2 linked regions of the Duganella zoogloeoides genome follow. The protein of the gene in region 1 interacts with the protein of each later gene in a pairwise test. Links are inferred from orthologs where the notes say so. Each region holds a gene or a part of one and is shown on either strand. Other genes may lie near its edges.

What was found.
Region 2: the proteins of grxD (region 1) and SR858_RS11985 interact in binary tests that used the Escherichia coli proteins (3 or more experiments, as listed by UniProt). The link is inferred for Duganella zoogloeoides from one-to-one orthologs.

What each region holds. Positions count from the first base shown.
Region 1 is NZ_CP140152.1:6,102,747-6,106,821, forward strand. The notes cover bases 1,322-4,075. They hold grxD (Grx4 family monothiol glutaredoxin), read right to left. Parts: upstream 2,978-4,075; coding sequence 2,666-2,977; downstream 1,322-2,665. Other genes in these bases: SR858_RS26795 (hypothetical protein), read left to right, coding at 1,322-1,489; SR858_RS26800 (hypothetical protein), read left to right, coding at 1,775-1,948; SR858_RS26805 (UbiX family flavin prenyltransferase), read right to left, coding at 2,053-2,673; SR858_RS26815 (PadR family transcriptional regulator), read left to right, coding at 3,172-3,498; SR858_RS26820 (DUF2812 domain-containing protein), read left to right, coding at 3,560-4,075. Also shown: SR858_RS26785 (isovaleryl-CoA dehydrogenase), read right to left, coding at 1-312; SR858_RS26790 (MerR family transcriptional regulator), read right to left, coding at 407-814; more of SR858_RS26795, read left to right, coding at 1,082-1,321. UniProt on the Escherichia coli protein: Monothiol glutaredoxin involved in the biogenesis of iron-sulfur clusters.
Region 2 is NZ_CP140152.1:2,696,590-2,699,538, reverse strand. It holds SR858_RS11985 (BolA family protein), read left to right. Parts: upstream 1-1,313; coding sequence 1,314-1,586; downstream 1,587-2,949. Other genes in the region: SR858_RS11975 (foldase protein PrsA), read left to right, coding at 2,601-2,949; SR858_RS11980 (peptidylprolyl isomerase), read left to right, coding at 1,720-2,502; SR858_RS11990 (septation protein A), read left to right, coding at 688-1,317; msrB (peptide-methionine (R)-S-oxide reductase MsrB), read left to right, coding at 272-670; SR858_RS12000 (protein adenylyltransferase SelO family protein), read left to right, coding at 1-257. UniProt on the Escherichia coli protein: Transcriptional regulator that plays an important role in general stress response. Has many effects on cell morphology, cell growth and cell division. Acts by regulating the transcription of many genes, including dacA (PBP-5), dacC (PBP-6), ampC and mreB.

The sequences.
Region 1 (4,075 bases):
GATCTGGTTGACGCACAGATTGGAGTGGGCGCCGTACGACAGGCCGACCGAAGCCGAGGCGCGCGAGATTTCTTCCATCGCCACGATGTGGGCCAGGTAGCCCATGTTGGCGCCGCCGTATTCTTCGCCGACGGTCACGCCCAGCACGCCCAGGTCGCCGAGCTTGCGCCACAGGTCCATCGGGAATTGATCGGAGCGGTCGATCTCGGCCGCGCGCGGCGCGATTTCGGCGGCAGCGAACTGCTGCACCGCTGCGCGCAGGGCGGCGATGTCCTCGCCATGGTCAAAGGTCAGTCCGGGCAGATCGAGCATGTCTCTTCCTCATTGTTGTCATGGGCGGGAATCGGCGTTCCCTGGAAAGTCCGATGATACTCTTGAGTGACGTTAACGTAAACGTCAACCGTGCTTACTCCAGGGGCGCGGACTTGCCCTCGGCTGCCGCCGCGATCAGCTGCCGGCACTCCTCTTCGTGGGCGGTGATCTCGGCCAGGGTCATTTCGATGTCTTCGCGCTGCTGTTCTAGGGTCTCGCGGTGGCGTGCCAGTACTCCCAGAAAATGGTTCATTTGTACCGCCGTATCCTTGGGCGTTTCGTACATATCGACCAGGTCGCGGATTTCCGACAGAGGCAAGCCCAGCCGTTTGCCGCGCAAGGTGAGCTTGAGGCGGGTGCGGTCGCGCGGCGTGTACACACGGTTACGTCCGCCAGTGCCCTCACGTGACGGGCTGAGCAGCCCCTGGTCTTCATAGAAGCGGATGGCGCGTGCCGTGATGTCGAATTCACGGGCAAGTTCGGTAATGGTATAGGTGGACATCGGCAAAATAATTGTTGGATTTCCGCTTACGTTAACGTTAGTGGTCATTGTAGCGTGGCAGCCGTTGCTTGCGACATTTCTTGATTTATCGGTCCCCACAGTTTAGTGTTCCACAACAGCAAAAAACAAAATAAAATTCGCTGCCCGACAAGCCGTCTCCTGCTTTTGGCAGAGCCGATAATGTTACCTTTAGAACCACATAGCGTCACAATTCAAGCTCCGCTTCAAGAGACTGACTTTCATGACGCAACATGAAATAGTGCAACGATGAATTCCTCTAATGAACGCGAAAGCTTTAGCCAGCGCCTTCAGCAAGCGCTGAAGAATGCCCATTACTCTCCTGACAGCCCCACCCGACTGGCGCGCGAGTTCAACATCCGCTTTGACGGGCGACCGATTACCGTCCACGCAGCCCGTAAATGGCTGGTGGGCGAGGCGATACCGACCCAGGAGAAGCTGCGCATGATCGCCCAATGGCTGGGTGTGCCTGCCGAATGGCTGCGCTTTGGTGGCGCCGAACACGGCACCCCCGAAGGCGAGGGGGCCAGCGGTGTCTCGCGCTTCGAGTCGGCCGACGTCAAGTTAATTGCTGATTTACAGCGCCTGGATGAACATCACAAGCAAATTGCCCGTGAATTTATTCGCATGCTGGTCCGGGTTAACTACCAAAAGTAATAAACTTGCGCGGTTTTTGCAGTGCCGGAAAAGGCCGGTTGCACTGTTGCCGTGTGAACCTTGTTTCATGACTTTTCCGCTTTTTGTTCGGAATTCTGGACGCTGCGTTGATGCCCATCAACGTTACTTTTTTATTTGAAGTACGTTTGCGAATTGTCATGGGTCGGATACCGATTTCAGGCACAATAGGGCGTCAGCACCGCTGACTTGCAACAGTAAGTGGGGGTCATACGCTTGCGGTTGCAGTGGTCGTGATTACTTGGAGTCCAGCCTTTGAGCAGCCATATGAAAAGTAACTACAGCAACGTCGCGCAGTTGAAGGAATTGATGACCGCCCCGCCCATGACAGCTGCCAAACATGCCGAGGTCATGCGCAAGCGCATCGCCGACCGTCGCATGGTGGAAGAAGCCAGGGAACTGAAAAAAGCGGAAGACGGCCTGCGCTTCGGCGCGCGGTAAAACGTGGATCGCATTGCCGGCTGAGCTTGCCGGCAGGGTTGCCGCTGATGTGGCGAATCGGTTTGCGACCGAGGTTGCGACTATGGGTGCGACTGACTTTGCAACTACGGTTGCTCACGCTCGTCGCAGCCGGGTGCTGCGACGGACTGCTTCATGCCATGCCAGCGCGGCGTCAGTGCGTGGTCGATGCCGAACAGGTCGATCACCCGGCCCACGGTGTGATCCACCATCTCTTCGATCGATTGCGGCTTGTGATAAAAGCCGGGCAGGGGCGGGTAGATAATGCCGCCCATTTCCGTCACCGCCGTCATATTGCGCAGGTGCGCCAGGTTGAACGGGGTTTCGCGCACCATCAGCACCAGGCGCCGGCGCTCCTTGAGCACCACGTCGGCTGCCCGCGTGATCAGGTTATCCGACAGGCCGTGCGCCACCGACGCCAATGTCCTCATCGAGCACGGCGCCACCACCATCCCATCCGACTGGAACGAACCGCTGGCGATCGACGCGCCGATATCGCGCACCTTGTGCACGACATCGGCAAACGCCTCGACATCGCGCCGCTGCAAGCCAGTTTCCTGGTGCAAGGTCAGCACGGCAGCGTCCGAGACCAGCAGGTGGGTCTCGACACGAGGTAGGTGTTGCAGATGCTGCAGCAGTCGCACGCCATAAATGGCGCCGGTAGCGCCGGTGATGGCGACGATCAGCCGCAGCGGGCGATCAGCCATTCAACAGGGCTTTCAGTTCGCCCGATTCGAACATTTCGTTCATGATGTCCGAACCGCCGATGAACTCGCCCTTGACGTAGAGCTGGGGAATGGTTGGCCAGTTCGAGTAGTCCTTGATGCCCTGGCGAACTTCCGGATCTTCCAGCACATTGACGGTGGCAATGTTTTCAACGCCGCAAGCTTTCAGGATCTGGATTGCACGGCCGGAAAAGCCGCACTGCGGGAACTGGGCGGTGCCCTTCATGAACAGCACCACCGGGGTGTTGCTCACGGTCTCTTTGATCCAGGATTGTACGTCGCTCATAGCTGCCTCGGTAATGAAGTAAATAGATGGCGACATTTTATAAGAAATGCGCGCTGCGCGTATCGCTGAAGGCGGTCGACGGGCCCGCCGTGGGCCGCTTCCAACGAATTTGTTGACATTACGAAAAAACATTACTACTATGTGTCTCGCTATATCGATGCCCGATATAGCGAACATCGATACAGGGGAGGCTCATGAGTGATATCAATTTTGCCAAGTACCTGCCGCTGTCGGAGGCCACGTTTTACGTGATGCTGGCGCTGAACGAACCGGCCCATGGCTACGCCATCATGCAAAAGGTCGAGTCCATCAGTGGCGGCAGTGTGACGGTGGGGCCGGGGACCTTGTACGGCGTTTTCGGCGCGCTGGAAAAACAGGCCTTGGTCGTCAAGGTGGCGGAGGAAGAACGGCGCAAGGTATATGCGTTGACCGAACTGGGCCGCGTAGTCATGGCGGAACACGTGCGGCGTCTGGAAATGATGGTCGGCAGTGCGCATGCCTTGTTGCATGCAGCGGCTTAACAATAAATCGAGAGGCGATATGAATAACGGTGCGGTAGTGCGGAAATTCAAGTTGTGGTTTGTGTGGCAGGACGAGCAATTGCAGCAGTGGCTGCAGCAACAGGCGGCGCAGGGACTGCACTTGCGCAGTACCAACGTGTTGTGCCTGCATACCTTCGTGCGCGGAGCACCGGCCGACATGGTCTACCGCTGGGATGCCGGCGACCAGCGCAAGGATCCGCATTACATGCAGTTGTTCCAGGACGCCGGGTGGGAACACGTGGCATCCACCGCCGGCTGGCATTGCTGGCGCAAGGCCCGGCGCGCTGGCCAGGTCAACGAAATTTTTACCGACAACTCCGACAAGATCCGCAAGTACCAGCGCGTGATGGTGCCGATACTGGTCATCCTGGCGATCCAGTTGCTGACGCTGGCGGCCAATCCTGGCGTCAAAATGGTCCTGACCGGCAGCAATCCCGCCGCAGCGACACCGATGGTGTCGGGGGCGGTGGGGATACTGGTCGGCTCCGCGCTCGTGTTTGCCTATGCCGTCGTCAAGCTGATGCAACGCACCGCGCAACTGAAGCGCCAGCGCGCT
Region 2 (2,949 bases), 3.4 Mb from region 1 along the record:
ACCGCCAGCGCCTGCAAGCCGAGCACAGTGTCGATGCCGACCGCCAGCTTGCGATGAACCAAATCAACCCCAAATACGTGCTGCGCAATTACCTGGCCCAGGTAGCGATCGACAAAGCGCAACAGCAGGATTACTCGGAAGTGGCGAAATTGCTGGCGATCCTGCAGCATCCATACGACGAGCAGCCCGAGCATGACCAGTACGCCGCCTTGCCCCCCGACTGGGCCAGCCATCTCGAAGTAAGTTGTTCTTCTTAAGAAAGATCTAAGCCATGACCAATAAAGTCACCAAGTCCGACGCCGAATGGCGCGCCATGCTCGATCCGATGGAATACCAGGTTACCCGCCACGCCGCCACCGAACGCGCCTTTACCGGCAAGTTCTGGGATCACCACGAACACGGTATCTATACTTGCGTCTGCTGCGACACACCGCTGTTCCGCTCCGATACCAAGTTCGACTCCGGTTGCGGCTGGCCCAGCTACTTCGAAGCCATCGATCCGGCCAACGTGATCGAGAAAACTGACCGTACCCATGGTATGCTGCGCACCGAAATTCTGTGCGCCGTGTGCGACGCCCACTTGGGACACGTGTTCCCGGACGGCCCGCCGCCAACCGGGCTGCGTTATTGCATCAACTCGGCGTCGTTACGGTTCGATCCACAAGAGTAAATAAATACTGAGGCAACATGAAATTCCTGTTCGACTTATTCCCGGTCATCCTGTTTTTCGGCGCCTATAAACTGGCTGGCATGCATGCCGAAGCAGCCCAGGTGTTCACCAACACCTACTTGGGCAGCATCATTTCGGGTGGCAGCGTGACGCCGGACCAGGCTCCCATCGTGCTGGCCACGGTGGTCGGCATCCTGGCTACCGTGCTGCAGATCGCCTACCTGAAAGTGCGCGGGCGTAAGGTCGAAGGCGTGATGTGGTTCTCGCTGGCCATGTTCGTCTTCTTCGGCGGCCTCACCATTTACCTGCACGACGAAGCGTTCGTCAAATGGAAGCTCAGCATCGTTTACTGGTCGTTTGCGATCGGCCTGCTGGTTAGCGACCTGGTGTTCAAGAAAAACCTGATGCGCAAGTCGATGGGCGAGTTCGTCGAACTGCCCGACGCGGGATGGAGCCGCATCAACCTGGCCTGGATCGCCTTCTTCACGGTGATGGGCGTACTGAACTGGTATGTCGCCTTCGTGCTGTTCAAGGGTAATACTGACGCCTGGGTCAACTTCAAGATGTTTGGCACCACCGCGTTGATGTTCGTCTTCATCATCGGCCAGACCGTTTATCTCTCGCGTCACATGAAAGAACAGCCATGAACGACACCCGCATCGAACGCATCCGCAGCAAGATGGAAGCGGCCCTGGCCCCGGTCGAATTGACGCTTAACGACGACTCCCATTTGCACGCCGGCCATGCCGGCGCCGCTTCCGGAGGCGGACATTACAGTGTCAGAATCGTTTCGTTACAATTTGAGGGGCAGAAACTCGTCACAAGACATCGACTCGTGTATGATTCCGTGAACGATATGATGCATAAAGAAATTCATGCATTGGCCATTACTGCATTGGCACCGTCCGAAGTATGATGTAGTGCCGGTGGGGTGGACCCAGGCTATTGGTTTCAGAAATAATCGAACACAAAACTGAACAAAAACACAGATAGCAGATCTAACTCCCTCCTCCGGTTTTCGCTAAATCTTCCCCCTACAGGAATTAATAATGACTTTCAAGCCAGCCCGTTTGCTGATTGCACTTCTCGCCGTTGCCGCCGTACCTGCTTTCGCACAAAACGTTGCCGTTGTTAATGGCAAAGCCATCCCGAGCTCGCGTGTTGACGCCGTCGTCAAGCAAGTCGTCGCCCAGGGCCAGCAGCCGGATTCGCCACAGTTGCGCGAACTGATCAAGAAAGACCTGATCGGCCGCGAAGTGATGATGCAAGAAGCCGAAAAACAAGGCTACGGCAAAAATGCAGCGGTCAAGGAACAACTCGAAAACGCCCGTCAGCAAATCATCACCAACGCTCTGGTGATGGACTACGTCAAGAAAAATCCGGTATCGGACGCCGATGTCAAGGCCGAGTACGACAAAGCGGTTGCGGCCGCTTCGGCCGAGAAAGAGTACCACGTGCGTCACATCCTGCTGGCGACCGAAGCCGAAGCCAACGACGTGATTGCCAAGCTCAAAGGCGGCGCCAAGTTCGAAGACCTGGCCAAGCAGTCGAAAGACACCGGGTCGGCTGCCAACGGTGGCGACCTGGACTGGGCTACCCCGTCGTCGTTCCCACCAGTGTTCTCGCAAGCTTTCGTCAACCTGCAAAAAGGGGGCGTGACCGAGAAGCCAGTGCAAACGCCTAACGGCTGGCACGTGATCAAGGTGGACGACACCCGCGCTGTAAAACTGCCGCCGCTGGAAGAAGTCAAGGGCCAGGTTCAAGAAGGCCTGATGCAGAAGAAAGTACAAGCTTACCAGGAAGAACTGGTTAAAAAAGCAAAAGTGCAGTAATGTTCTGCAAGGCGGCGCCCTACGGGGCGCCGTTTTTGGTTCTACGTTGGTAATATGCGCATCCAAGTGCAATCTCAAGCTTTTAAAGGATTTAAATAATGATGTTGAAACCAGCCCGTCTGTTGTTAGCCATGATTGCTGTTGTTGCAGCGCCCGCCTTTGCGCAAAATCTCGCCACCGTGAATGGCAAAGCCATTCCGGCTGCCAAGGCAGACCAAATGGTCAAACAAGTTGTGGCTCAGGGCCAGCAACCGGACAGCCCGCAATTGCGCGAAATGGTCAAGAAAGAGTTGATCGGCCGCGAAGTCATGCTGCAGGAAGCCAATAAGCAAGGTTATGGCAATAAGGCCGACGTCAAAGCCGCCATCGACAACGCCAGCCAGAGCATTATCATCAACGCCATGCTGGCCGATTATGTGAAAAAGAATCCGGTCAAGGATGCCGATA